DNA from 3 places in the Brevibacillus sp. NPDC003359 genome. Region 1 is predicted to be linked to each of the others. Evidence: riboswitches for the same ligand, from Rfam matches in the RefSeq annotation. Region 1 holds a riboswitch; each other region holds the start of a gene.
What was found. Region 1 has a riboswitch for cyclic di-GMP ahead of ACFYU8_RS28635 (methyl-accepting chemotaxis protein). Riboswitches for the same ligand answer to the same signal wherever they lie in the genome.

Region 1 (9,867 bases):
AGGCGGAATCTCGGCCAGGCTGATTCGTTTTGCGAATACGATTGTCGGGAATCTTCCAGGAGGGTTGGCTATCGTGGCGGTCATGGGGTGTACCTTTTTTGCAGCGATATCGGGTTCTTCTGCCGCGACAACAGCAGCTGTAGGGGGAATTTTGATCCCGCACATGGTCAAAAAAGGGTATAATGTCCGGTTTTCTGCGGCCTTGCATGCAACAGGCGGAACGATCGGCGTCATGATTCCTCCGAGCGTGCCGATGGTTTTATACGGGGTAGCAGCGAGTGCCTCGATTAGCGACTTGTTTATTGCCGGGATTGGACCGGGTATTCTCGTAGCGATCTCGCTGATCCTGTACTCGTATTGGATTAGTAAGAAGAACGGTTGGGGTGGCGGAGAGAAGTATACACCCAAAGAGATATGGGAGGCATTCAAGGACGCCATTTTGGCGATACTCATGCCGATCATTATTCTTGGCGGTATATACGGAGCCATTTTTACTCCGACGGAAGCAGCAGTGGTAGCCGTGATTTACGGTCTGGTTGTCGGGCTGTTTGTCTACCGGGAGATCAAGTGGAGGGACTTGGGGGAAATATTCGCAGGCTCTGCCAGTATGACAGCGGTCATTATGCTCATTATCGCGACCGCCAATGCTTTTGGTTATCTGATGACGAGGGAAAACATCCCGCAGGAAATTGCGCAATTCATGCTGGGGATTACCGACAGCACGATCATCACGTTGCTCATTATTAACATCTTGTTGCTCATTTTGGGGACGTTTATGGAAACGGCGGTTACGATCATTCTCCTGACGCCAATCCTGCTGCCGATCACGAATTCTTTGGGAATTGATCCGGTGCTATTCGGGGTGATCATGGTAGTTAACTCCGCCATCGGTATGCTGACGCCACCGGTTGGGATCAATTTGTTGGTAGCAGGAAATATTGCGAAGCTCCAGAATACGGAGATTGAGCGAGCGGTGATTCCGTTTTTGGTCATCATGATCGTCGATTTGATGCTCATCACCTACATTCCTGAAATCAGCTTATTCCTTGTTAACTTGAGCAAGTAACGGAGGGGGAACCAACGTGGATTACAAGCAAGCGTTAGTGGGACTGCTGGGGGAAGAACGAGTATCGACTAACCCCACTGTGCTAGAGCACCACAGTCATGATGAATCGTACCATACCCCGCATCTTCCAGATGTAGTCGTGTTTCCGCAGACGGCAGAGGAAGTCAGTCAAATCATGAAGCTGGCCAACGAAAAGCGCATTGCGATAACGCCGTTTGGCATGGGGACCAGTCTGGAAGGGCACGCGATTCCTTACGCGGGCGGAATCAGCATGGATTTTTCATTGATGAACCAAGTGCTGGAGGTACGACCGAAGGATTTCCTCGTAAGAGTTCAGCCAGGTGTGACGCGTACCCAGCTCAATAAAGAATTGAAAAAGCACGGATTGTTTTTCTCCGTCGATCCTGGCGCGGACGCGACCTTGGGTGGGATGGCAGCTACCAACGCCAGTGGAACAACCTCTGTCCGCTATGGCGTGATGCGTGATCAGGTTCGCGATCTGGAAGTGGTGAAGGCGGATGGACGTATCATCCGTACTGGGAGCATGACAGCCAAATCCTCCTCAGGCTACCATCTTACTGGGCTGTTTGTCGGGTCGGAGGGAACGCTTGGTGTATTCACAGAGCTGACCTTGCGTGTCTACGGCATTCCTGAGGCGACAACAGCGGCGCGTGCCAGCTTCCCTTCTGTTCAGGATGCCGTCGATACTGTCGTGGATATTCTCGGTGCAGGTATCCAGGTAGCGCGAATCGAGCTGGTTGATGAGCGTTCCATCCAACAAGTGAATCTTTACAAGGAAACGAGCTACCCGGAAGCACCAACGCTGTTTATCGAGTTCCACGGCAGTGAACAAGGGCTCGCGTATGATATCGACTTTGCTCAGAACATCGCCGATGGCCATGGCTGCACGCAGTTTCTTTTTGAAACCGATTCGAAGGCGCGCTCACAGCTCTGGGACGCTCGTCATAACCTGGCGTATGCCTTCCTGCACAAATCTCCTGGGAAAAAGCTGATGGTGACAGATGTATGCTTGCCAATATCCGAGCTGGCAGGAGCTGTTGTGGACGCGCGACAAACGATTGATCGTGCTGGGCTGGATGGAGCGATTGCAGGGCATGTGGGGGATGGGAACTATCACGCTATACTGATGATCGACCTGAATGACCCCGAAGAAGTGGCGCGTGCCGAGGAAGTAAATGCCCATCTGGTCGAATACGCATTGAGTCGGGGAGGAACCTGCACCGGAGAACATGGTGTGGGTGTGGGGAAAATCAAATACCAGCGCAAGGAACACGGAGAAGCACTGGACGTCATGCAAGCCATGAAGCATGTACTGGACCCGCACGGTATTTTGAATCCGGGAAAAATTTTCGCAAAATAAAAGAGAGCCTGCATTCTGAAAGTTTGTCGGAGTGTGGGCTTTTTCTTTTGCGTAATGTGTCGAAGAGGAGAGGAGAAAGGATGATTATGCAGAATGTAGAAGATTGGTAACTGGTGCATTTTATTCTGGTGTGGCAGGGAGGCAAAAATGAAGCTGATTGTTGAAATTGCCAAGAGTGCAGGTATCGAAGAACAGCATTTGGAGCTATACGGAAAGTATAAGGCCAAACTATCAGATGAACTATGGGAGCAAGTGAAAGATCGCCCTGATGGCAAACTGATTCTTGTTACAGCGATGAACCCCAATCCAGCGGGAGCAGGCAAGACACTCACGACGATTGGTCTGTCACAATCACTAAATTATCTCGGGAAGAAAACAATTGCAGCACTTCGCGAGCCGTCCTTGGGTCCTTGCATGGGGATCAAAGGAGGCGCAACCGGAAGCGGCCAGGCACAAATTCTCCCGGCAGATGAAATTAACCTGCATTTTACAGGGGACATTCATGCGATTACAGCTGCACATAACTTGTTGGCAGCGATGATCGACAATCATATTTTCCATGGTAATCCGCGCGGGCTCAATCCAAAGAAAATCGTTTGGAAACGGGCGATGGACATGAATGACCGCGCTCTTCGCAACATTGTGGTCGGCATGGGTGATGGCAATGGGATGACGCGTGAGGATGGCTTCATGATTACGACCGCTTCGGAAATCATGGCAATTTTATGCCTAAGCGAGAATCTGGCAGACTTGCGCGAGCGGTTGAACCATATCATTATTGGCTACGATTTCGATGATCAGCCTGTACGGGCAGAAGAAATCAACGCTGTTGAGGCGATGTGCGTTCTCTTGAAGGAAGCCATCAAGCCCAATCTCGTACAGACAATCGAGGGGACTCCGGTCATTATTCACGGCGGGCCTTTTGCCAATATCGCGCATGGGTGCAGCAGTGTGATTGGAACCAAGACAGCTTTGAAGCTAGCGGATTACGTCGTAACAGAGGCGGGCTTCGGTGCGGATTTGGGAGCGGAGAAGTTTTTTGACATCAAGTGCAGAAAAGCAGGCCTGACACCATCGGCTGCTGTCGTGGTCATTACGGTTCGCTCCTTGAAATTCAACGGCGGGGTAAAAGTACCTGATCTGGCAGTGGAGAACTTGTCTGCTCTGGAAAAAGGCTTCGAAAACGTCAAGCGACATCTGGAAAACTTGCAGAAGTTCGGTGTGCCAGCAGTGGTTGCTATCAATCATTTTGCGACGGATACCCAGGCAGAGATTGATGCCGTAATTGCGCTGTGCCAAGCTGCCGGAGCCGAAGCGGCACTCTCCAAGGTATGGGCAGAAGGAGGAGCAGGCGGTGTCGAGCTGGCTGAAAAAGTGACTCGTGCAGCAGAGCGGCCTTCCTCCTTCCGATTCTTGTATGAGGAAGACCTCAGCATAAAAGACAAGATTGAGACGGTCGTAAAAGAAGTATACCGTGGATCAGGGGTTGTCTTTTCGCCGCTTGCGCTGAAAACGATGCAAAAGGTAGAAGAAATGGGCATGTCCCATCTGCCTGTGTGCATGGCGAAAACACCGTATTCCTTTACGGATCGTGCTGATCTGTTGGGGGCACCTGTAGACTTCACGATTCAAGTGAGCGAGGTGCGCATATCAGCAGGAGCTGGTTTTATCGTGGCACTGACCGGAAGCTTGGTTACAATGCCAGGACTCCCGAAAAAGCCGGCTGCTGAATCGTTATATGTAGACGAGGATGGGCAAGTGAGCGGATTAAGCTAATGAAAAAGTTTGACGAAAAGCTGACAACTGTAAAAGGTTGTCAGCTTTTTTTCCATTTTGAGGTTTATAAGCGGAAAGTTATGGGAAATGAAAGGTGAGATTGAAAAAAAGTGGACTTTCATTGAAAAAACAACAAGGAATGACAAAGGCAAACCTGTTGAAAGGCAGGGACGCAAAGCCACGGGTCTAAGGACGAAAGTCGATGATTTTCGCAGCTAGGACAGCCGGGTTGCCATACCGTGGTCATGATGGGCTGTCGGTGGGCAGTCTTTTTTTTGTTGAAAGAAGAGAAGGGAGAAGTGGTTCGGTATGAAAAATAGTTTGAAGAATAAGCTAATTATCGTTTTGTGCTTGTTGTTGGTCATAAGTTTGGGCACGGTTTGCGGTGCAAGCTATTGGAGTGCTTCCAATCTATTGGCAGACAGTCTGGACAAAGAAGCTGAGTTGTCAGCTAGCAACCTCTCGATTCGTATTGATGGTTTCTTTCAAGAAAAAATTGAGATTGTAAGAGCGGTGGGAGGATTGATGTCGGCTGATAACAATGTCGAATATGACCTGAAGCTCATTCAAGAAGCCCAAAAGAAAAACCCCGAGTTTGAGACGTTCTTCTTTTCGCATGATTTAAGCGGAAAGAAAGTGATCAATTTCAAGGGTGAAGTGACCGATATCTCGGATCGTCCGCATATTAAGGAAGCCAGCAAGGGGGAAGGGAAGGTAGTTGTCTCCGAGCCTGTAGTTTCGAAGCGGACAGGGAATAACATCGTGACGCTTGTCGTTCCAATGATGAAGGACAATCGTCAATACGGTTATATCGGTTCCACTATCCCAATCGATGACATCCAGAAAAAAGTGTCCGAAGAGACGTTCGGCCAATCTGGCTACGCCTTTTTAGTAAGTAAAACAGGAACATTTATTTATCACCCAACGAGTGAATACATTCTGAAGGAATCGATTCTCAACATGGGTATTCTCGAACTGCAAACGGCCTTCGAAGATATCAAGAAAGGGAATCATGGAATCGCCCAATACAGATACGAAAATACAGCGCGATTTGCGTCCTATGCTCCTACCAATTTGAACTGGGGCGTATACATTACGGCACCTGTAGCTGAGCTGCATGCTCCTGTCGACCAACTATCGGCCCGATTGATGGTCATTTCCCTCATCGTGTTGGCTATTGGGGTTGTCCTCGTTTATTTCTTGGCGGTACGCATGGTGAAACCAATTGAGCGTCTGAATCACGCTGTAAATGTAGTGTCTCAGGGGAATTTGAGAGAGACAGTAACCGTTGACGGAAAAGACGAAATCGCGGTTTTGTCACGTGACTTTAACCAGACGGTATCGTACTTGAAAAATTTGATCGAAGACGTATCTTTGTCGTCTGATCAAGTACAGCGTTTTAGTCAGGAAGTATCGGAAGGTATTAAACAAGCGACGGAAAACATCAACCAGATTGGCTTGTCTATCGCACAAATTTCTGAGGGAGCAGAGGCGCAGGCAACCAGCTCGCAGGATGTCGCGTTGTCTATGAATGACATGGCCGCAGGCATCGTGAAAATCGCGGAGACGTCGGCACATGTTTCTGAGGCTGCCCAGATAGCAACAGAGCAGGCCGAGCAAGGGACTGCCGTGGTAGAGCAGGCCGTTCGCCAGATGGGAAGCATTGGCGAGGGGACATCGAAGGCGACAGTAGCCATCGAGCAGCTAAACAATCGATCCAAAGAAATCGAAGGCATTCTTGATACGATCAGTCAGTTGACCTCGCAAATCAACTTGCTTGCGTTGAACGCTTCGATCGAGGCAGCACGTGCTGGCGAACATGGACGTGGGTTTGCTGTAGTTGCCGGAGAGGTGAAAAAACTGGCAAACCAATCCGAGGAATCCGCATCCAAAATCGCGATGCTGATCGGGGAAATCCAGCAGGATACTCGTCACGCGGTAGAGGTCATGACCGAGGGCAACCAAAACGCACAGCAAGGTATTCAACTGGTAGAAGAGGTTCGCGAAATCTTTGGGCATATTTTGGAATCGTCCCGTAACGTTGCCGCGCACATTTTGGAAGTATCCGCAGCATCTGAACAAATGTCAGCAGGCTCGGAGCAGGTGAGTGCTTCTGTGGATGAAATGCATAACATCGCGAAACATGCTTCACTCGATGCACAAACAGTGGCAAGGGCAACCGAAGAGCAACTTCAAGCCATCCAGGAAATTGACCAGTCTGTCGAGCGGTTGAACGCAGTGGCAGAAGAATTACAGCAAGGAATCCGCAGGTTTACTGTGTAAGAGGCAATTCGAAAAGTTGTAAGACCTTTTCTTTGAAAGGGGGGATGCCATTAGGGGATGATGGAGTTTGTTTCCGATAACTAAATTCATTACCGTTTAACAGGAGGAGAAACCAGATGAAAAAAATTACAAAAACAATCTTGGCGAGCACACTCGCTGCAACCATGCTCATGACAGGAGGAACAGGTGCTTTTGCTGCAACGGCAGTTAAGCCTGTCCCAACCGTAGCTGCTGAAGCTGCTAAAAAACCGCAAGCGAAGAAGTTTGAGTCTCGTTTGGATGAAATCATTGCGAGAGGCTACATCCTTGTAGGTACTCCAGGTGACTACAAACCGTTTACATATTTGAATCCAAAAACGAACGAATTTGAAGGTTACGATATCGACGCAATGAAAGAATTCGCAAAAAGCTTGGGAGTAGAGGTACGCTTTGTCCAAACCTCTTGGCCGAAACTGATGGACGATCTCTTGGCAAATAAATTCGATATTGCTGTTGGAGGCGTTACGCGCAACACAGACCGTCAGAAAAAAGCACAGATGAGCGATCCTTACATTCAGTTCGGTAAAGCTCCACTCATCCGTAAAGAAGACAAGGACAAGTTTAAGAGTGTAGCAGACATCAACAAGCCAGAGGTGCGCATTGGTGTGAATCCAGGCGGCACCAACGAAAAATTCGTTCGTGAGCATCTGACAAAAGCAACCGTGACGGTTGAACAAAACAACCTCGACATTCCTGGTCTGGTAGCGAGTGGAAAGTATGATGTGATGATCACGGATACGCTGGAAGCGATTGTATATTCCAAAGCAGATTCCCGTCTGTACCCAGCTCTGACCGACAACCCGTTCACCAAGAGTGAAAAAGCGTACATGATTCATCGCGGAGACACCATCTTCGCTAACTACTTGGATCTGTGGATGGACGAGATGAAACTGCAAGGAATGTTTGATGAGCTTTACAACAAATGGGTAAAATAATTCGATAACAGACAAGCAGCCTGATTCTGGGCTGCTTTGTAATTTTTTTACAGACTGCATTCGCACAAAATCAGGCGATTTGGGTATATATGCAGTTTGCTTTTTCAGGCATTGCATGGTACGATTACAGCTATGTTCTTTAGGGTGCTACGTACAATCGGGGATAAAAGGGCATGTTCCGGATGGTAAGGAATAGTGCCCTTTTTTATGAGAATTTTATATATGAAGGTATTGATAAAGGAGACTGACATTCATTGGCGACTTTTAATGATTTTGGCTTACATCACTCCATTGTTAGAGCGTTGAGCAACATGGGCTTCGAAGAGGCAACAGCGATTCAGGATCAAACGGTTCCTGTAGCACTGCAAGGTCGTGACCTGATTGGTCAGGCACAAACAGGTACTGGTAAAACGGCTGCATTCGGTATTCCACTGGTTGAGCGCTTGGACGAAACCAACGGCAACATTCAAGGGGTTGTACTGACCCCTACTCGTGAGCTGGCTGTTCAGGTGGCAGAAGAGATTAATAAAATTGCCCAATTTAAAAACATCTCTGCCCTGCCAATCTACGGTGGCCAAGACATCACGCGTCAAATCAAGGCGTTGAAAAAACGCCCGCAAATCATCGTGGCAACACCTGGTCGTTTCATGGACCACATGAGAAGAAGAACGATTCGTCTCGATGCGATTGAGATGGTAATCTTGGATGAAGCGGATGAAATGCTGAACATGGGCTTCATCGACGATATCAAGGAAATCTTGAAAGAGGTTCCTACCAATCGTCAAACATTGCTCTTCTCGGCGACGATGCCAAGAGCGATCCAGGAAATCGCTCAGCAGTTCATGAGCGAACCAACCATCATTCAAGTGAAAGCAAAAGAAGTAACCGTACCAAACATCGAACAGCAATATATGGAAGTAGCAGAAAGACAAAAATTCGACGTTCTGTGCCGTTTGCTGGATATTCATTCGCCTGAGCTGGCTATCATATTCGGTAGAACCAAGCGCAGAGTGGATGAGCTGTCCGAAGCGCTAACCAAGCGCGGTTATGGAGCAGAAGGTATCCACGGAGACTTGAACCAGGCAAAACGCGACAGCGTACTGCGCAAGTTCAAGGAAGGTACAATCGAAGTATTGGTGGCGACTGACGTTGCAGCCCGCGGTCTGGATATCAGCGGTGTTACGCACGTATTCAACTTCGACATTCCACAGGACGCCGAGAGCTACGTTCACCGTATTGGTAGAACAGGACGTGCTGGTAAAACAGGTCTGGCAATCACGTTTGTCACTTCCCGTGAAATCGACCATCTGCGTCTGATTGAGCGTACGACCAAGCGTCGCATGGAGCGTCAAGCCGTTCCTTCGATGGCAGAAGCTATGGAAGGTCAACAAAAAATGACGGTAGACAAAATCCTGGAAGCGTCTGGCAGAGATGATCTGTCTGCTTACAAAACATTGGCAGAACAATTGCTGGAGGATGTTGATTCCGTAACGCTGGTATCCGCAGCACTCAAGCTGTTGACCAAAGAGCCGGATATAACTCCTGTTCGCCTGACTGAAGAGGCTCCTCTTCGTGTAGGGAAGAAAAAGCTGCCTCCAAAAGGAAAAGGTGGCTTCAGCTCTGGTTCCGGATTTGGCGGAAAGCGTCCATCTCGCCCACGCAATGGCGAATCTCGTCCTCGCGGCGGCGAATCTCGCCCACGCAGCGGTGACTCTCGTCCACGCAGTGGCGATTCCCGTCCACGTGGCGAACGTGGCGAATCTCGTCCACCGCGCAGCTAGGAATTGAACTGTATCGCAAGCAAAGACTGGTGTGCACCTGTGCGCATCGGTCTTTTTTTTGTGGACCTGCCTGCGAATATTTAGGGGAATCGGTGACAAACTAGGAGTGTTTTGGCACGGATTTTCGGGCAGGGAGAGAGTGCAAGCATGAGGAAAACAGCCATTGGGAAGTGGGCTGGTATTTGGCTGGCCGTATTGGGAGGCGGGATGTCGGTCCATGCAACTGGACATACCTTTGATCAACCAGAGAAAATTTCAGCGATCATCGAGCCAACAGACATTACCAAAGAAGACGCCATACGAATCGCCTTGCAGCAAGTAAAAGGGCGTGTTGTCCATGTTGAGTTGGAAAAAGACGAAGGTGTTCTCGCCTATGAAGTCATCATTCTTACTGATCAAAATCAGGTGTTTGAGGTCGATATCGATGTGAAGACCGGAAAAGTGATCAAGGTTGAAGCGGAGAATTTGTAGTGTTAAGGCTTCTGCGGATGGGCAGAAGTCTTTTTCATATGAGCAAAGGCTATTAAGTTTTGGCAACAACGAGTCAGACAAATTCGCGCTTTGATTTTGTTGTTACCTCCTGTGAAAACGCTTTATATTTGAGGT
Region 2 (9,867 bases), on a different contig from region 1:
GTAGGAAGGTTACATATGGAGACCACGCATTTGCTGTTCGATTTTCTCAAAGCCGCCAGAGACCTTAACGACTTCTTCTTTTTGCTCAGAAACGAGAACAAGCACTTCTTCCAGGCTCTCTTTGTTCTTGTCGGTAATATCTGCGTTGACTTCAACTTTTGCGCCGACTTCCTGAATCATGCTGTGAACATGGATGATGAACTCTTGCAGGTTTTTCGTTTTATCCGCAAAGTTTTGCATGTAGTTGTCTACATTGGTGAACATTTCTTGTACTTCGAGGATGCCCTCGCTATTTTTCTCAAAAGAAGTTTGTGACTCGGAAATCATATCCGATACGAGCTTCATTTTTTCGCGTATGGTCATGAGCAGGTTCGAGATCGACTCAGAGGATAGCTTGGAGGATTCAGCCAGCTTGCGTACTTCATCCGCTACGACAGCAAAGCCTCGGCCGTGTTCACCTGCGCGAGATGCTTCAATCGTGGCATTGAGTGCCAACAGATTGGTTTGTGCAGAAATCTCGGAAATAGTTTGAATGATTTTCCCAATCGATTCAGTTTCCTTATTGAGCTCTTGGATCAGCTGATTCGTACCTTGGATATCCGTGATGAATCGTTCAAAGTCATTGCCGATGTTGCCGATGCGTTTGCCGCTCTCGTTAGTGGCTTCTTTGGTCGATTCTACGTACTCATGCATCTCCGTAACAGAGCGGGTCATGTCCTCAACTTGCAGATTCGTCGAGCTCATTTCCCGACGCAGCTCGTCCGTATTGCCGGTTTGGATCGTAAAGGACTCCATAATGTCTTGCAGGGAAGCAACTGTTTCCACAGCACGAATGTTCACGCCATCCGTCACCTTGTTCAAATTCTCTTGATAGTCTTGCATAGAGCCGAGTGATTCATTGATCTGATCCAGAACACGTTGCAACGATTCCTTCGAGGCAATCGCTTCTTGCTTTTGTTGCTCGCTTTCTTGTTGCAGCTTGTTATTGAATACTGCATGCATCATGCTCGTGACAGAGACGAAGCAGAAGGTAAGCAGGAAGTACATCAGATCAAGATTATTAGTCGAATGGAAAATCGTCTCTCTTTGTGTCAGGAAGTAGTAAGAGACAATACCCAATGTTGATACAATCGTCAAAATATTAATGAGTCGGTCTTGATAAATCCCCATGACTGCTACAAAGAACATAATGGTCATGATATTGATCATATGCGGGTCTAGTCCAACTATGATGAACATGAAAATCCCGATTACGGCGAGGTTGAAAAACTTCATGAAGGGCGCTGCTTTTTCACGGAAGCTCGGGCGATTGGAGATGTAAGTAAAAGGTGCCAGCACGCCATACAAAATACCCAGTATCGTGAGAACGAATGTGTACGATACGCCTAGAAAAAGGTTTAAGACCTGAACAACCGTAATAATACTTGCGAATACGATTACGACCCAATTGTTTCTTCTTCTCAATAGATCAATGTTATCCATGTTACCCACCTACCTCAACTTTTACTTGGTTGGATGACGAATTGTACCAGGAATATTTGGGATCGTGCTTATTTTCATAGACTTCTTTTAAGTGGAAAAGGGTCGGAATGGCGTCGGCCCCTTTGTAAAAGACGATATCTCTGGTCTGAGTTGCCTTTACTTGGTATTTCTTGTTAACAAACTTAAAAAAAGTAGGATCTGCTACACCGATTGCGTGGGTGTAACCATGCTTTTCAGCGAAATCTATCATCAGGCAAATGCCTTTCTGCCCTAGTTGTCCGCGGTATTTCGGCAAAACAGCGAGACTGTCTACCTCCATTACTTTCATGTCTGCTGTAACAGCATCTTGAAAAAGTGATTTCATATAAGGACTTGATTTGGAAAAGGGTGTCATCTCAAACGTTCCACCAGCTTCACCATCATCAGCGATTAAAAGGAACAGAGCAGAGCCTTCTTTCGCGTACTCCATTTCGAAGCCCATGCTTGTCCAGACTGCTTCTTTGATTTCATGAAACTTTGCTAAATCTTGTACGGTTTCTACTTGTTTGTACATAACTTCTCCACTCCATCATTTTCTCTGATTGAATCATGTTGTGTAAGTTTGACGTCTCAAAAGTTATGCTTTGCCATCCGTAATGAAAATGAAAATGCTTTCATCCTCCTTTCAAAAAAGTAAACACAAAAAAAGGCCGTTCCATCATAATGGAACAACCGAAGCTACCAACATCAAAAAATGGTCACAAGATGATGGCAACCCGGCTATCATGGTCAAAGACTAGACTGTAGACCCGTGGTTTTGCGTCGCCACCTTTCGATGACTTTGCCTTTTTCGGTTTATAGAAAAAATTGTAAATATGTGTCGAATTTTGCTAGATATAATTATGGAAAATATAAGCCAAAAGAAATATCCTTGTCAAGTTTTGGTAGGGAAAATTAACTAATTGTTCATAAAGTATTTCCCGAAAATCACCCGTAACAAAAATTTTCCAACTATCCGATAACTAGAAGGAATAGGAGGGGATTTTATGAAGGAAGTAAAAGTGATTCAATTTTACTTTTCCGGGGGCGGCGAAACGATTAGCATCGAAACGACGGAACCGGAAGAGATCATTCAAATGGTCGCAAATCAAGATGGCGGATGGTTACAGTACGATGATGTTGTCATCAACGTCAGAAATGTTTCGTATATCAAAGTAACCAGTCAGGCGTAAAGATAGAAAAAGCGCAAAAGCGCGTCAAGCTCTTCAGGAAAAAGCTCTCCTTTGAATGGAGGGTTTTTTCGTGTTGGAGGTAACGCTGCTGGTTATCCTATTAATAGAAGAAAAAGGAGGGTAACAAGATGACGCTGGAAGAAGTCATGCAGAAGCTCGAAGCGATGGGGACAGAACAGACGAAAAAAACGTTATTGCGGCATGGGGCTAAAGAGCCTTTGTTTGGCGTGCGAGTCGGTGATATGAAAAAGCTGGTCAAGGAGGTAAAGCGTGACCAGCAGCTCGTCCAGGCGCTGTACGACACGGGAAACTACGACGCCATGTACTTGGCCGGATTGACGGTTGACCCGAAGAGCATGACAAAAGAGCGGCTGCAGGCGTGGGTAAAGAAAGTATCTTGGTACGCGCCCGCCGAATATACGGTTGCGAGTGTAGCAGCTGAGAGCAATTTTGCCATGGAGCTGGCACGGGAATGGCTCCAATCAAAAGAAGAGATGGTAGCCACATGTGGGTGGAATACGTATTCGAACTACCTGTCGATTACTCCCGATGAACTGCTAGATAAAGAAGAAATCAAACGGCTCCTCATGAGAGTGAAGGAGACGATTCACCAGGAACAAAATCGCGTACGGTACACCATGAATCAATTCGTTATTTCAGTAGGCGCGTATGTACCAGAACTTCATCAGGAAGCGTTGGAAGTGGCCGCAGCGATTGGCAAAGTACATGTGGACGTCGGACAAACAGCGTGCAAGGTTCCGTTGGCTACGGACTATATCAAAAAGATAGAGGAACGAGGGAGTGTCGGAAAAAAGAAAAAGACGTGCATCTGCTAGTCGGACATTTTTCTCATTTATTTGGCGTATATTTCTAAGGTGCTTTTGTTTGCTAAAGTATCGACTATTCCTTGCTAATGTGCTATCATGATACCTTGTTAACGTATTACCACTTTATCAGAGTAAAATATAGAGTAGGGACACGAGGGGGATCATCACGATGAAAAAAATAGCATGGATGTCATTGTTGTTGAGTGCGATGGTTTCATTGGTAGTGGGCTGTTCCAGCGCAAACACTGGCGCTGACGCGAATAAGCTGATTATCGGAATTGATGATAAGTTCGCACCAATGGGATTTCGGGATGAGAAAAACGAGCTAGTCGGTTTTGATATTGATTATGCGCGTGCGGCTGGCGAAAAAATGGGAAAACAAGTCGAGTTTCAACCAATCGATTGGAGTGCGAAAGAGTCTGAACTAAACAGCGGTCGTATTGACTTGATCTGGAATGGATATACGATTACGGATGAGAGAAAAGCGAAGGTTCTCTTTACCAAGCCTTATCTGAAAAACGCGCAAGTAGTTGTCACGATGGCAAATAGCAACTTGACCAAGCTGTCAGACTTGGCTGGTAAAGGAATTGGTTTGCAAAAGCTGTCTTCCGCAGCTGAAGCGATTAATGCGAATGATATCAAAAATCAGGTCAAATCGATTACGGAGTTCCCTGATAACGTACTGGCACTGAGCGATTTGAAGATCGGTCGTGTAGAAGCAGTCGTCATCGATCAGATTGTGGCCGATTACTATATGGCAAAAGAACCTGGAACCTTTAAGCAGTTGGAAGAATCGCTGTCCCCTGAGGAATATGGAGTAGGCGTCAAAAAAGGCAACGAGGCATTGTTGAATGAGCTGCAAAAAGCGCTGGATACGATGAATCAGGATGGAACAGCTGCAAAAATATCGGAAAAATGGTTTGGCGAAAATCGTGTATTGAAATAAGAGGAACAGCGATGGCTTCGCCGAATGGTTGGCGGAGCCACGCTTTTATTTTCAGGATTAGGAGCATACCAAGATGAGCGTAGACTACATTCTCTCCATTACGAAGCCCATGCTAGAGGGGGCGCAGATGACGGTGCTGTTGTTTATCATCGCCATTCTGCTTTCCATTCCATTAGGTTTTCTGATTACCTTACTGGCAAAGAGCAGTAATAAGGCGCTTTCCTGGTTCGCGCATACGTACGTGTATGTGATGCGAGGAACCCCTCTCTTATTGCAGCTGTTGTTTATTTGCTTCGGGCTGCCGCTCTTGCCTGTAGTGGGAGAGTATTTAGTGCTGGATCGGTTCGTCGCTGCATGTGTCGGCTTTGTGCTGAACTACGCAGCGTATTTCGCGGAGATTTTCCGTGGAGGACTGCTATCGATCGACAAAGGACAGTACGAAGCAGCGCAGGTTCTCGGCTTTAGCAAATGGCAGACAACCAACAAGATTATTTTGCCGCAAATGTTTCGCGTGGCTTTGCCTGCCGTCGCAAATGAATCAATTACCCTCGTAAAAGACACAGCGCTGCTCTATGCGGTTGCTGTCCCTGAATTGCTTCACTTTGCTCAAACGGCCGTGAACCGTGACTTTACCATCGTTCCGTTTTTTATTGCAGGAATCATTTATTTGTTGATGACGCTATTGTTGACGTTGTTTTTTAAGTGGCTGGAGAAAAGATTCAAATTCGAATAAAGGGCTGGCGCTGCATGGATATCATTCAAGTATCGAATCTAAAGAAATCGTTTGGCAATCAGGAAGTTTTGCGAGATGTCTCGTTTTCGGTGAGTAAGAACGAAGTCGTAGCGGTTATTGGACCGTCTGGCTCCGGTAAAAGTACAATGCTGCGCAGCTTGGTTAATCTGGAACACGTGGATGGTGGCAGCATTCGTGTGCAGGATGATTTTTTGGTGAAGGACGGCGTTTATGCCAGTAACCAGGAAATCAAGCAGATCACATCGAGAATGGGCATGGTCTTTCAGCATTTTAATCTGTTTCCTCATCTCACAGTAAAGGAAAATCTGGAGATCGCACCACGCGTAGTCAAAGGTGAGGCGCCTCAGGACATCCACAGAAAGAGTTCAGAGCTCTTGGAGAAGGTCGGTCTGTCTGATAAGGCAGAGGCGTATCCGGCGAAGCTCTCAGGCGGACAGAAGCAGCGTGTGGCGATCGCCAGAGCACTGATGATGAATCCGCAAATCTTGTTATTTGACGAACCTACGTCTGCGCTCGATCCCGAACTGACAGGTGAGGTACTGCAAGTCATCAAGCAGCTTGCCCAGGAGCATATGACAATGATGGTTGTGACGCATGAGATGGGATTCGCGCGAGAGGTAGCGAACCAAATCATGTTTATGGACAACGGAGAATTCGTAGAGTCGGGGACACCTGAGCAATTGTTTACAAACGCCAAATTTGAGCGAACCAAATCTTTTTTGCATCGCGCATTAAAATAGAGTAGATCAACAACAAATGCCCTCAGTGTCGAGAAGACATGCTGAGGGCATTTTGTATAGGCAGGCTACATTACCTGATAGTTCAAGTACCGTTGGCTGATGAACGAATGAAAATGATCGCTGAACGATTCAGCATTTAAAAACGCATTGTAAGCGTAAGGAGTGACCCGACAGTAAACGACCTCGCGTCCATCGTGAAAACGGATGTAGAGGTGGCTTGCAGCTAGATCGTAGCGAGCAGCTCTGATCAATTTCGAATCCAGTTCCTTGTATGAAATTTCTTGAGGTTGATTCTGACGTGGCAGAAATTGGCGGAAATAAGATCTCAATGTACGTGCAAACTCCTTTATCTAAAAATCGGGTTATCTATTTCTACGAGTCTTCATTTTACGCAAAAATTTGGATTCGGAATACAAAAATAGCACACCGATTGCAAAATAGGCTAAGAGAACCGCATTCAGAATGAACGTTGGAAAGTCGGCAAGCATGTAAGTGCCTCCTGTTTAAGAGAATGAAGTCACGAATTGAATGTAACCCGCTCCAAAAAAGTGAAAATTTTCTTTTTGATTCGTACAATGGGCCTATTATCTGTTTGCGTGTAGAAAAGAATGATCATCTGAAAGTATGTAGACTCATGAAAAATCTTGTCGAATATAGTCTATATTACCCATTTTGTTATTGTCAATAATTACATAGAACTAAAGCTACTTCCCTCGAATTTCCTTAATGATCTACCTTGTATCACGAGGTATAGTGTGATAACCTCTAGGCATGTCACTGGGAGGAGTGCTTTTGTGAACAAGGAGCTGTTGAAAGGAAGCATCGATTTATTGCTTCTCTCTCTGATCGCACAGAAAGATCAGTACGGTTATGAATTAGCCAAGAAGATTCGAGAGAAGAGTAATGATCTGTATGAAATCGGTGAGGGCACACTCTATCCTGCTCTGAAGCGACTGGAGACGCAAAAGGCCGTCGAGTCTTATTGGGGAGAAGCCAACGAAGGTGGACGCCGCAAGTATTACCGGATAACCAAGACAGGGCAGGGACTTCTTCAAGATAAGATGAAGGATTGGCAGAGTCTAACCAGATTAGTCACGCTCTGTAACGAGGGAAGTGAGTAATCTCGTGAAGATCGAACAATACGCAGAGCAGGTTGTCAGTCACTTGCCGTGTTCCAAATGGGAAAAGCAAGATCTCAAGGATGAACTGCTGGATCATTTAAACAGTATGAAGGCAGAACTAATCGAAGAGGGTTACGGAGAACATGAAGCTGTCTCACAGACCATTCAACGATTCGGTCCCGTCGGGCAGATCAGAAGGCAGCTGTCCGAATCTCTGCCCTTACTGGATAAATACATGCGCAAATGGTTCATGCTCTTGTTCTACTTGTATGTATCCATCGCCAGCTATCTTCTGTTATTGTCTCCTGACCGTTGGAGGCGCAGAGCATTTTCAGTGGAGTGGAAACAAAGGATGATCGAGTACGGTGTCCCGCAATATACCCATCTGTTTCAAAACGCAAAACCTTTTCAAACGCTGTCAGATTACATTTTTCATTACGACAACTACAGCTTTGGCACAGTTATGTACAATCTGGTTGGAAATATCGCGGTGTTCGTACCGCTCGGCTTTTTACTGCCATTGCTCTTCGTGTCCTTTAAAAACATGCATCGCGTGTTTTTTCTCACGCTTGGTGCCAGCCTGGTGATCGAAATGCTGCAATTTTTGTTTGCTCTGGGTAGCATTGATGTCGATGATCTACTACTGAATGGACTCGGAGGATTGGTGGGTTATGGGCTGTTTCGAATCGGAACATCCATGATGGACAGATACCGCCGGAAGATACAATCCGATGATGATCTGACTGCGACACCGTCTTAATCGCAATAGAAGAGTCGAAAAGAAGAGGCCTTCCTTTTCTTTCGACTTCTCATATTCTTTAACATCGTATCACGATGTACATAGTTATTCGATAGAGGAGGAAAAGATGAAAAAATCAACGTGTTTACTCATTTCATTAACACTTATGCTTCAGATGGTCGTGGGCTGCGAGAACAGTAGCGCAGCTAATCAGGGGAGCGGACAGACTGGACAGCCAGTCAAGCAACACGAGAGCATCTATCAGTATTCGGCTTTTTCTTTTGACGTAAAACCGGAGACCTTCGAAGTTTTTGTGGAAAAGGACGGGGTCAAAGAACGAGCATCCGAACCGATGGCGCCGCGCAAAGTGACAAACCTGAATAAAGGGGAAAAGGAGATGACATGGAGCTATCCAGACGAAAAGCTGGACGTGTCCATCAAAAAAGAAGAAGATCATTTGCAGATTACACTGACTTCGACCGGAGCGGAGAGCTTTTCTTGGCCAACCGTAAAAGGACCGAGCTACATGCTGCCGATTGGCGAAGGGAAGTGGATTCCTGCTGACGACAAGCAGTGGCAATCTTTCTATAAGGACGAGAGCTTGACCTTTGCCGAGTCTTTCTCCATGCGCTTTTTTGCCGTGAACAAAAGCAAGTACGCACTGATGTACGTCGCGGACAACTTGTTTAACAATACGGTGGATTTTAAGGTTGATCCGGCGCTTTCCTTTGCGTTCACACACGAATTCCCGACGGTAAATCCGGACAAGACGTACGGCTTCCGATTATATCTAACAGACAATGACCCTGTGAGCATAGCAGGCGTATACAAAAATTACGTCAAACAAAACGGAGAACTGCTGACGCTGGCCGAAAAAGCAAAAGCCAATCCGGACGTAGAAAAGCTGTATGGCGCTCCGCATTTCTATGTGTGGAACAAGAGCTTTTTGTCAGAAGCCGATGTGAAATGGAATGCTTTGAAAAACAAGCTGAATGAGAGCTTCATCGAATGGATGGAGCATATTTTGACCAACAACGGAGCAGATGGAAAAGAGAGCATACAGCAGTTCAGAGAGATCAAAAAGCAGGATTACGTCGCGGCCTACCAGAAGAAGGCGATTCTGGGCGGTTTCAACTATGCCTTGCGTTCGCCCGCGTTCTATAATCCAAAGCTATTTACGAATATCGACGCGAAGTCCCAAGAACTGATCGCAAAAGGAATGGACACACTGAATGAATCACAGTTGTATGACTTGAACAAACGACTGCTGAAAAGTGTGTTGCAGGAAGTAGTTCCGCCGGTAGAAAAATGGGGAAATGCGGATTCGACTGATTTGCTAAAAGACATGAAAGCCGCTGGAATCGACCATGCATGGCTGGGATTGCCGGACTGGACTGCCGCTTATATAAAGCCGGAATTCATCCAGCAAGCTAATGACGCAGGTTATTTGATTGCCAGCTACGATTCCTACCATTCCATTCACAAGGATGAAAACCCGGATTGGAATACGGCGATTTTCGCGGATAAAAGCTTATATGAGAATGCTACGATAGCGAAGAAAAACGGAGAAAAGAAGGGCGGGTTCCTGCAACAAGGGCGCTTGCTCAATCCGACCTTGTCGCTGCCTAGCGTGAAGCAGCGTATGGATGAAATCATGAGAAACGATGTGGCGTTCAACTCGTGGTTTATCGACGTGGATGCGGCAGGCGATTTTAACGATGACTACACGCCGGAGCATTCGACAACACAGGCGCAGGATATGAAGTCGAAGCTTGCGAGAATGGATTACATTCGCGATGAAAAGAAGTTGGTCATCGGTTCTGAGACAGGTAATGACTTCGCTAGCACAAATATTGCTTATGCGCATGGAATTGAGACGCCTGTGATCAAATGGGCAGATCCGGACATGCGCAAAAACAAGACGAGCCCGTATTATATCGGAGGGTATTGGTCCCCGGCGGGTGATATTCCTGAGAGATACGCGAAGCAGGTTCCAATCAAGGAAGAATACCGACATGTGTATATCGATCCTGCCTATTCATTGCCG
Region 3 (9,867 bases), on a different contig from region 1:
CGGATGAATTCATTTTTTGCCGCTGCATCATCGGATTGAATATCCGAGGTACGGGCTAAAATTTGAATTTCTGTCATACGCCGGTCCAGATATTGATCCATAGCTATGGCTGTACTGGAAGTAAGGTCAACATAGGATGATTTTTGTTTATCAATCAGAATGGATGAAAAGCTACTCGTGATAAACAACGAAACGGCAGCAAGTGGAATGACGGCCACGACGAGAAACCAAAGGATCATTTTGTTCCTGAGTTTGTTGAACAAAAACATAGGGTTTTTCCGCTCCTAATCCGTGATTGAATATAATAAAGGTAGACTGCTGAGATTAACTCAGCAGTCTGACAAAATATCAATATCCCATTGCTGCGCCTTCACCGCGAGGGTCAGCACCGCCAAATTTTACATTGGTTTGTGGGTCAATCAGGATTGCGCCGGATTGTCCCATCGTATCGGTATAGGCTGCTTCCAGCTTTTCGACTGGATGCCCACGTTTAATTAACTCGTCCAGGACTTCTTGAGGGATGCGGCTTTCCACCTTGAGATTGTTGGAAGCAGATCCCCAGTTGCGTCCATGCAGCCATCTTGGCGCTTCGATTGCGTCTTGCACGCTGAAACCAAAGTCGATGATACGCGTGACGAGAGCGGCTTGCGTTTGCGGCTGTCCTTCTCCCCCTTGTGTTCCGTAGAGAAGATAAGGCTTGTCCCTTTTAAAGAGCATAGCTGGGTTAATTGTGTGGAAGGTGCGTTTTCCTGGTTCCAAGTGATTGATGTGTTTGGAATCCAAAGAGAAATAGCTTCCGCGGTTTTGTAAAAGGACGCCCGTATCTTTCGCTACGATGCCGGAACCCCAGTCAAAATAGTGACTCTGAATGATGGACACTGCATTTCCATCTTTGTCGACGATCCCGAACCAGGTTGTATCGCCTTTTGGATCAAGCGGTTCTACGGATTTGGCGGCTTGCTTCATATCAATGCGCGCAGCTAAATCTTTCCCGTGCTGCTTGGACAACAGCTCATCCACAGGGATATCCACAAAGGCAGGGTCAGTCAGCCATTTGTCGCGGTCAGCAAAAGCCTGTTTGGTAGCTTCCACAATCGTGTGATAGTAATCGGGTGTTCCTTCACCCATGCTCTTGAGGTCAAAGTTATTCAAAACATTAAGAATAGAGAGTGATGCCATGCCTTGGGAGTTAGGCGGAACGTTGTACGCTTTATAACCGCGGTAGTCTACCGAAATTGGATCTGCCCAAGTGGAGGTGTGCTTCTCAAAATCTTTCAACGTGAGTAATCCGCCGTTGGCTTGCATGTCTGCTACGATTTTTTTAGCAACTTCTCCTTTATAAAAACCGTCAGCGCCTTTTTTTGCAATGATTCGCAAAGTATTGGCAAGATTCTTTTGTTTGAGGATTTCGCCTGCTGCATAGGGATCGCCGTTGGGCTTCAGGAATGTTTTACGGAATCCATCAAAACGTTGAAGATTCTTCAAGTCATTGTCAGTTGGATCTGTGGCGTATTTCGTCCAATATACTTGGTTGGGGGAGACTGGATATCCGTTCTCGGCGTATCCAATGGCAGGCTCCAGCAGTCTGTTCCATTGAAGCTTACTGTTGCCCATGCTTTTATGGGCGTAGTTGTACGCCTCCCACCAGCCGGAGACGACACCAGGGACAGTGTTTGCCGATTCATAACCGCGGGACGGGATTTTTTCGTAGCCTTTGTTTTTGTAATAGTCGATGGTTGCCTTTTCGCCTGCGCGACCACTGCCGTTCAGCGCCTTCAGCTCTTTTGTTTTGGCATTGTAGATGAGCCAGAAGTTATCTCCGCCAATGGTTGTGTAATGAGGATAGACGACAGCTAATGTGGAAGCGGCTGTAATAGCAGCATCTACTGCATTTCCACCGTCTTCCAATGTCTTCAGGGCCGCAGCCGTAGCCAGATAGTGAGGAGTCGTCACCATTGCGTTCGGTGACATCGATGTTGGACGGTTTGCAGCTTGTGCCCCAGAGAATGTTGATAACCCGAAGACAGCAGTCAGCGCGACGGTCGAGAGTTTCTTCCAGAATGACATTCCTATGAAACCTCCTTCATGATGAATAGAATAATGATTTCATTAAACCGGCTATCCGCTGTTGCCCCACCTCCTTTAAAAGTTAAAAATACACAAACATACAAAAATAGACAAAAATAGACATAATGAGCGCAAAAAAAGACCAATGATATAGGATCATTGGTCTCGTCCTACATCAATACTTCGGTAGCTGGCAAGCGTGTCCGCTGTTCCGGAGGTAGCCCCTGTAGCTTTGCGTCGCCGGATTTCCCCGGGTATGCCGTTTCGATATCAATGGATGAAGTAGTAAATTGACACATATACTGATTTGATCGTCGTGGGAAAATGTTCCTAATAAAACTCCGTTTGCCAATAATATAGACTATTTAACATTTGGGGTAAATAAGAAAAATTATTTTCATCCAGAAAATAAGTGTTGAAGATGGCTCCAATGTGAAAAAGGGGCTTGAAAAATGGAGTGTGGATTGTCATAGTTTCACACACCTCCTGGGGCTGAACTGCTTATGATAGTAAAAAGGCATTGTAATTGCCAAGGAGTGAAACATCAGCCATGATGCATCCCGATACAGAATTGCGCTATAGGAACGCTCAGATCGGGTACGGTGTGTTTGCGACAAAGCTGATTCCCAAAGGAACCATTGTATGGGCACAAGACGATCTGGATCAGGTATTGGACCCGGCATTTGTGGAAAGACTTGACTCATTACGAAAACAGGACGTACAAAAATATTCATTCAAGAACCAGTTCGGAAAGTACATTCTTTGTTGGGATAAGGCAAGGTACGTGAACCACAGCTTTCACGCGAATTGTGTGCCTACCATGTATGATCTGGAATTGGCTGCACGGGATATTTTGCCGGGTGAAGAGCTGACTGATGATTATGGGACGTTGAATCTGGATGAACCTTTTGATTGTTTGCCAGAGTCCGACACGGATCGCTCTAGGGTGATGCCTGATGATTTGCTTCGATATTATCCACAGTGGGATCGAATTGCAGTGGAAGCATTCCAACGTTTCAATCATGTTGAACAGCCCTTGCTGCATCTGATTTCCCCAAAGCATCTCGCAACGATTCGAGGGATCACGGAGCAGCGCTTAGCGGTTGATTCTGTCATTCATCTGTATTGCAGGCCACAATGGCAAACGAGGCAGCAATGGAAGACGTGAGCGGGTCGGTCAACGACCCGATTTTGTTGAACTCTGGGTAGAGAATCAGTATTATGGAATGTAAAGGTGAAGTGAAAGGTTGATTTCATTGGAAAACAAGGTAGCGGCATCCAATTTTATCCGCAATATCATGATTGATGACTTGCAAGAGGGCAAAGTAAAGGAAATCATTACCCGCTTTCCCCCAGAACCGAACGGGTATCTTCATATTGGACATGCGAAAGCGATTTGCCTCAACTTTGAGTTGGCACAGGAATTTTCCGGAAAGGCCAACCTGCGTTTTGACGATACCAACCCGGTGAAGGAAGACATCGAATACGTAGAAGCAATCAAGCGGGACGTTCAATGGCTTGGCTTTAAATGGGACGGGTTGTTTTTTGCATCTGATTACTTTGAAGAGATGTACAACCGTGCAGTGCTGTTGATTAAAAAAGGTCTGGCTTACGTAGACGATCTGTCTGCAGAAGACATGCGTAAAATGCGTGGAACATGGACAGAGCCAGGCACAGATAGTCCGTTCCGCAACCGATCTGTGGAGGAAAACCTGGATCTGTTTGCACGGATGCGCCAAGGGGAATTCAAGGACGGGGAAAAGGTGCTGCGTGCGAAAATCGATATGGCCTCTCAGAACTTCAACATGCGTGATCCGGTTCTGTATCGAATCTCCCATGCAACCCATCACAATACGGGCGACAAATGGTGCATCTATCCGATGTACGACTTCGCTCATCCGTTGGAGGATGCCATTGAGGGCGTGACACACTCCTTGTGCTCACTGGAGTTCGAAGATCATCGCCCACTGTACGACTGGGTAGTCCGCGAGTGCGAAATGGAGAGTGTACCACGCCAGTACGAATTCGCCCGCTTGAACCTGACCAATACCGTTATGAGTAAACGCAAGCTGAAACAGCTCGTCGATGAGAATGTAGTAGACGGCTGGGATGACCCGCGCATGCCAACCATCGCAGGCTTCCGTCGTCGCGGCTATACACCGGAAGCGATTCGTACATTCGCTCGTGAAGTAGGGGTAGCGCGCGCCAACAGCACCGTTGACGAGAAAATGCTGGAGTATTTCATTCGCGAGGACCTGAAGTTGAAGGCACCACGTACGATGGCTGTTTTGAATCCGTTGAAGGTCGTCATCACGAACTATCCGGAAGGACAAGTCGAGATGCTTGATGCGGAAATCAATCCAGAGAACCCAGAAATGGGCAACCGCCTAATTCCGTTCTCCCGCGAAATCTACATCGAGCAGGACGACTTCATGGAAAACCCTCCGAGCAAGTATTTCCGCTTGTTCCCGGGAAATGAAGTGCGTCTGAAGCACGCGTATTTCATCAAATGCAATGACGTCGTGAAGGATGCGGACGGCAACGTGATCGAGCTGCACTGCACATATGATGTTGAGACCAAGAGCGGCAGCGGTTTTACAGGTCGCAAGGTAAAAGGTACGATTCACTGGGTGGATGCGACTAATGCGGTTCCTGCTGAATTCCGATTGTACGAGCCATTGATTATGGATGATGAAGATGCGGAGGGTACTTTCCTCGACAACATTAACCCGAATTCGTTGGAAGTCGTGCAAGGATATGTGGAGCCAAATATGAAAGAAACCAAACCACAAGACAAGTATCAATTTTTCCGTCATGGTTATTTCAATGTCGATCCGAAGCATACGACAGATGATAAGCTCGTATTCAACCGGATTGTATCGTTGAAGAGCTCCTTTGAACTGCCAAAAGCATAGGGAATACTCATATAAATCAAGCGCTGCTGTGCATGGAGAACCCGTGTGCAGCAGTGCTTTTTTCTTTCGTGATTATAAATCAGCGTGTATAATTATTCTGTTACATAAAGGGGGACAGGCAGTGAACGGGAGAGCAGAACTAACACGTAGTTTGAAGTTGCGGCATATTGTCGTAATTGGACTGGGCTACATGGCCCCGATGGCCGTTTTTGACACCTTTGGCATTGTTTCTGGAGAAACGGGGGGGCACGTTCCTGCTGCTTATGCAGTCACACTTCTTGCGATCCTGTTTACGGCGGCAAGCTACGGAAAGATGGTACGGCTATTCCCCTCAGCAGGAACCGCGTATACGTATACGCAGCAAACGATTCATCCCTATGCAGGATTTTTGGTAGGGTGGGCGTCCTTGCTGGATTATTTGTTTTTACCGATGATTAACGCCTTGTTGACGGGGGTATACCTATCGTCTGTGTTTCCTGACGTGTCGACGGCGTGGTGGATTATTGGCTTCATTGTTTTGGTGACGGGGTTAAACGTATTTCGCGTAACGGTGACAGCATCCGTCAACTCGTTTCTGGTGCTTTTTCAAGTCGTGGTCGTCGTGTTGTTTGCGGGATTGGCAATCCGTGGTCTTATGCAAGGCGATGGGCTTGGGCAAGTATTTAATCTTCGTCCATTTGTGTCACCGGACCTGTCTGTAATTGCACTCCTTTCCGGTGCGTCGATTCTTTGCTTTTCCTTCCTTGGCTTTGATGCAGTAACCACGTTAACAGAGGAAACCGTCGATGCGAAAAAGACAATTCCTCGCGGGATCATGCTCGTGGCAATCGCAGGGGGAGCGTTATTTATTACGGCCTCTTATTTCATGCAATCATTATTTCCTGATGTTTCGGTATTGTCTGATCCAGAAGCGGCCTCTGCGGAGATTGCATTGTTTATCGGAGGGACGATTTTTCAATTGGTGTTTTTGGCGGCAGCTTTGTCTTCGACGTTGGCATCCGGGCTCGTATCTGTCACGAGCGTGACGCGCTTGTTGTACGCAATGGGACGGGATGGATTTTTGCCTCGACGCTGGTTTGGTTATGTACATCCGAAGCTGAAAACACCTTTGCTTAACGTCTTGCTGGTCGGAGCATTGATGCTGTTCGCTTTGTATATGGATTTGATAACGGCAACTTCCTTTATTAACTTCGGTGCGCTGATCGCCTTTAGCTTTGTGAACATCAGCGTGATGGCTTACTATTTCCGCAAACAAAAGAACAAGCATATCAAGGATTGGTGGGGCTTCGTGTTGTCTCCACTTATCGGGACGACGTTCATCGCCTTTCTGTGGGTCAACCTCGAAACAACGTCCATGATGCTGGGCTTGCTATGGAGCTTTATCGGACTGATTTATTTGTTGTATTTGGTGAAAATCAAGAAAAGCAATTTGAAAATGATGAAGTTTGAGGAGTAACATGTGGAACACAAAGAGCCCTACACCCATTACTGGATGTGGGGCTACATTTTTGCGGAAGATTAGACTGCTAATCAATTCTCTTCTGTAGGTAAAATCTCTGATGGGAAAGAGGGCAATCATCGAGTACACCATGTATCTCGTACCCGTGTTTTACATAAAAGTCCTTTGCTTGAAAATCAAAAGTATCTAAATGAATCAAATGAATTCCATACTCCCTAGCTGTGTTTTCAATTTCAAGAAGAAGCTTGGTTCCCAATCCGTTCTTTCTCAAATCATCTCTGACCCATAAAGCATCAATATACAAACATCTCCAAGAATAGTACACACAGTTTATTCCCGCAATGATATTGCCATCTTCATCACGAACGTGTTTATTGATTTTTGAAAAAGGAATGGTCAGTTCAAACGGAACATTCGATTCATTGTATTCAACGATTCTTTGCTCAATTAAATCAGCGTCATCTTTCGTGCTCTCTCTGATTAAATATTGTCCCATGATAACTCCTTTATTTAGTTATCTTGAATATTTGATTAGTTTGACTACTAGTATATCACGAGGGTGTATGGAAGACACCGCCGCACGTGGCTTTGGTAACCAATATTTGAAAGTGACTTCAGGAGGGAGAGAACAATGATTCTCTCTTTTTTTTATTCATTTTTGATCCTTAAAAAAGCAGGGTAACAGCAAGCAGCTTCGCAGAGGAAGCAGGAGAAAACAGCGAAGATCTTAGGGCACCGACCGAGACGGAATGCAAAAAGCGAAACACGCCCTTAAGCGTCCACCTCTGAAACACATCCTGAACGGACCACTTTGGACGCGGTTTCGCTTTTTGCATGGAGTCGTGCAGTCAATCCCCCAGGGGGTGGCCCTAGAAGCTAAGCGTTTTCTCCTGTTTCCTCCCCACCACTACAGCCAGATCAAAGTGTTCCCCCATCCCCTGCTAGACGTTCTAGAGAAGAGAGAGTAAACTGGCTACAGGAATATTCCAAACATTAACACTTGACACAAGGAGGGGTTATTCTGATGCTTTCGAATCTGTTCCGGCGGAAGTGGACAACAGTAGATTACGTCCTGATTGTCGTCACCGCCGCGCTCTACGCTGTTGCTATTATTACGCTTGCCAATATCAAGCTCATTCCTTCCGTACCAATCCGTCCAGCCAATGCCCTGCAGCCCGTATTTGGCATGTTATTCGGCCTTCCGGGATGCATCGGCCTTGCCTTTGGAAATATGGTCAGTGATTTGTTAACCGGAAGCGCACCGCCTCATGCGATCGCGGTCGGTTTCTTTTCAAATTTTATGGGTGGCTTTATCGGGCTGCTTGCTGTGAGTCACCCTGCCCTGAAAACAAAACGCAGTGTGCTTCAATACATTGTGTTTGTCGTTTTCATCAGCTCAGCAGTAGTAGCATGCGGGATTCTCGTTAATTTTGCACTGGGCTTGACTCCGAAAGAGGTAGTTGCTGTATTCATCCCGACGGTGTTCTTGAACCAAGCCATATCAACGGCGATTCTGGGGCCAATCCTCTTGAAGCTGTTGTACCCATTCGTGAAGCGCTCTGGACTGTACCGGGGACGTCCCTTGCAGGATTACAACTACCTCGGGAATGAAAGCAGGATCGCAAGGTGAAAACAGAACCATTGCTGCGAGTAAGCGGAGTCTATTGGCACTATGAAGAAGGAGCACAGCCAGCGCTAGCGGACATTCATCTGGCTCTCTATCCAGGAGAAGTGGTCGGAGTTGTCGGGCCTGCTGCCGCTGGGAAAACGACGCTGCTATTAACGATGTCAGGCCTGATTCCATCTAACTACGGTGGACATTTCGTGGGGAGCGTCGAGTCCAAAAGCGAGCAGGGCATCGTCTTTCAGGACCCGGAAACCCAGTTCATCGGGCTGACAGTCGAGGAGGAGCTAGCCTTCTCGCTTGAGAATGCCGGGTGGTCGGATGAACGCATAGAACAACGCATGGTAGAGGTGCTGGACCTGATCGGATTGAATGGTTTTACTGATCGTTCACCTCTTGAGCTGTCGGGAGGAGAAAAACAGCGAGTCGCGATTGCATCTGCTCTCACCCACAGTCCACAGTTGCTCATTTTGGATGAGCCTACTTCTGAGCTGGACCCGGTGGGAGCGCGGGAGGTCTTCTCACTGCTTTCACGACTCAAGCAGGAAAAAGACATGACGATTGTCGTATCGTCCCATGCGACAGAAGAGCTCGCCGCCTTTTGCGACCGAATGATTCTGATTGCAGAGGGGAAAATCATTTTGGACCTGCCAACTCGCCAATTTTTTGCCCAAGTAGACGTGTTGGACGAGCAGGGCATATTGGTTCCAGATGTCATCCGACTTTATCACATGCTATGCCAGGAAGGCGTCATGTCGGCGTTCTCTGCTGGTGTGCCTCTGACTGTTGAGGAGCTGGCACTCCACTTCAAAGCAGCACGGCTCGTTCGGGAGGGTAGCCTGTGAGTGTCGTCATTGAATTTAATGATGTCTGGTATAGCTATGAAAAGGAAAAGCCCGTGCTGCATGGCGTTTCGCTCCAAATGAAACAGGGAGAATTCGTCGCCATCATCGGGGGAAACGGTTCCGGTAAAACGACATTGGCCAAGCATTGTAACGGTCTATACAAGCCGACACAAGGTACCGTCAAAGTGAATGGTCTCGATACCAAGACGATGAACGTTGCCCAACTATCGAGAATCGTGGCGTATTGCTATCAAAATCCTGATCATCAAATCTTTCATTCGACCATAAAGGCGGAGGTAGCATTCGGGCCCAAAAACATGGGCTGGCCGCCTGAAAAAATAGAGCAAGCTGTCGCGGAGGCGTTGGCAGCAGTGGGGTTATCCGACAAGGGTGACGAAGAGCCCCATTTTTCGAGCAAAGGCACACGGCAAAAGATTGCGGTCGCTTCGATCCTGGCGATGAAGCCGCAAGTGATCGTGTTGGACGAACCTACGACCGGTCTCGATTACCGAGGCATGCAAGAAATGATGGAGTTGGTGCGGCATTTGCACGCGGAAGGTCATACGATCATCGTCATCACGCATGATATGCGGCTGGTAGCTGAGTACGCCCAGCGAGTGATCGTTATGCATAAAGGAAAGCTGCTATGCGACGGGGACCCACAGCACGTATTTTCGCAGCCGCAAGTATTAGCAGCTGCCCAAGTAGAAGCGCCTGCCATTTATCGTTTCGGGAAGGCTGTGCAGGTCGATGACCCGATTCCACTCACGCTGACAGCGATGAAAAAACAGCTGCTGGGAGAGGGGAAGTAAGATGAAAAATGCCCACCCGAGCTACGCGCTGCTTGTATTTGTGCTGCTGGGCTTGCTCCCTTTTTTATTCCAGGACCCGCGCGCGCTTATCATTCTGTTGGCGATAAACATCGCGTTGATTGCCAAGCTGGGCTGGGAGCGCTCC

Region 2: linked by a shared signal. The riboswitch ahead of ACFYU8_RS30110 (N-acetyltransferase) and the one ahead of ACFYU8_RS28635 (methyl-accepting chemotaxis protein) in region 1 are both predicted to bind cyclic di-GMP.
Region 3: linked by a shared signal. The riboswitch ahead of ggt (gamma-glutamyltransferase) and the one ahead of ACFYU8_RS28635 (methyl-accepting chemotaxis protein) in region 1 are both predicted to bind cyclic di-GMP.

The regions. Positions count from the first base shown of each region.
Region 1 is NZ_JBIAOR010000021.1:40,454-50,320, forward strand. It holds gene ACFYU8_RS28620 (TRAP transporter large permease) at 1-1,066, shown strand, start outside; gene ACFYU8_RS28625 (FAD-binding oxidoreductase) at 1,083-2,447, shown strand; gene ACFYU8_RS28630 (formate--tetrahydrofolate ligase) at 2,595-4,223, shown strand; cyclic di-GMP riboswitch class I at 4,361-4,460, shown strand; gene ACFYU8_RS28635 (methyl-accepting chemotaxis protein) at 4,533-6,506, shown strand; gene ACFYU8_RS28640 (transporter substrate-binding domain-containing protein) at 6,623-7,480, shown strand; gene cshA (degradosome RNA helicase CshA) at 7,735-9,261, shown strand; gene ACFYU8_RS28650 (PepSY domain-containing protein) at 9,409-9,732, shown strand.
Region 2 is NZ_JBIAOR010000026.1:14,954-24,820, forward strand. It holds gene ACFYU8_RS30105 (methyl-accepting chemotaxis protein) at 10-1,482, opposite strand; gene ACFYU8_RS30110 (N-acetyltransferase) at 1,484-2,035, opposite strand; cyclic di-GMP riboswitch class I at 2,229-2,317, opposite strand; gene ACFYU8_RS30115 (hypothetical protein) at 2,508-2,693, shown strand; gene ACFYU8_RS30120 (DNA alkylation repair protein) at 2,822-3,529, shown strand; gene ACFYU8_RS30125 (amino acid ABC transporter substrate-binding protein) at 3,690-4,466, shown strand; gene ACFYU8_RS30130 (amino acid ABC transporter permease) at 4,540-5,199, shown strand; gene ACFYU8_RS30135 (amino acid ABC transporter ATP-binding protein) at 5,214-5,960, shown strand; gene ACFYU8_RS30140 (KTSC domain-containing protein) at 6,026-6,289, opposite strand; gene ACFYU8_RS30145 (PadR family transcriptional regulator) at 6,755-7,081, shown strand; gene ACFYU8_RS30150 (VanZ family protein) at 7,086-7,841, shown strand; gene ACFYU8_RS30155 (glycoside hydrolase) at 7,948-9,867, shown strand, end outside.
Region 3 is NZ_JBIAOR010000005.1:241,038-250,904, reverse strand. It holds gene ACFYU8_RS16870 (methyl-accepting chemotaxis protein) at 1-269, opposite strand, end outside; gene ggt (gamma-glutamyltransferase) at 349-2,067, opposite strand; cyclic di-GMP riboswitch class I at 2,250-2,338, opposite strand; gene ACFYU8_RS16860 (SET domain-containing protein) at 2,618-3,235, shown strand; gene ACFYU8_RS16855 (glutamine--tRNA ligase/YqeY domain fusion protein) at 3,315-4,982, shown strand; gene ACFYU8_RS16850 (APC family permease) at 5,104-6,438, shown strand; gene ACFYU8_RS16845 (GNAT family N-acetyltransferase) at 6,509-6,937, opposite strand; gene ACFYU8_RS16840 (QueT transporter family protein) at 7,466-8,071, shown strand; gene ACFYU8_RS16835 (energy-coupling factor ABC transporter ATP-binding protein) at 8,068-8,910, shown strand; gene ACFYU8_RS16830 (energy-coupling factor ABC transporter ATP-binding protein) at 8,907-9,722, shown strand; gene ACFYU8_RS16825 (energy-coupling factor transporter transmembrane component T) at 9,724-9,867, shown strand, end outside.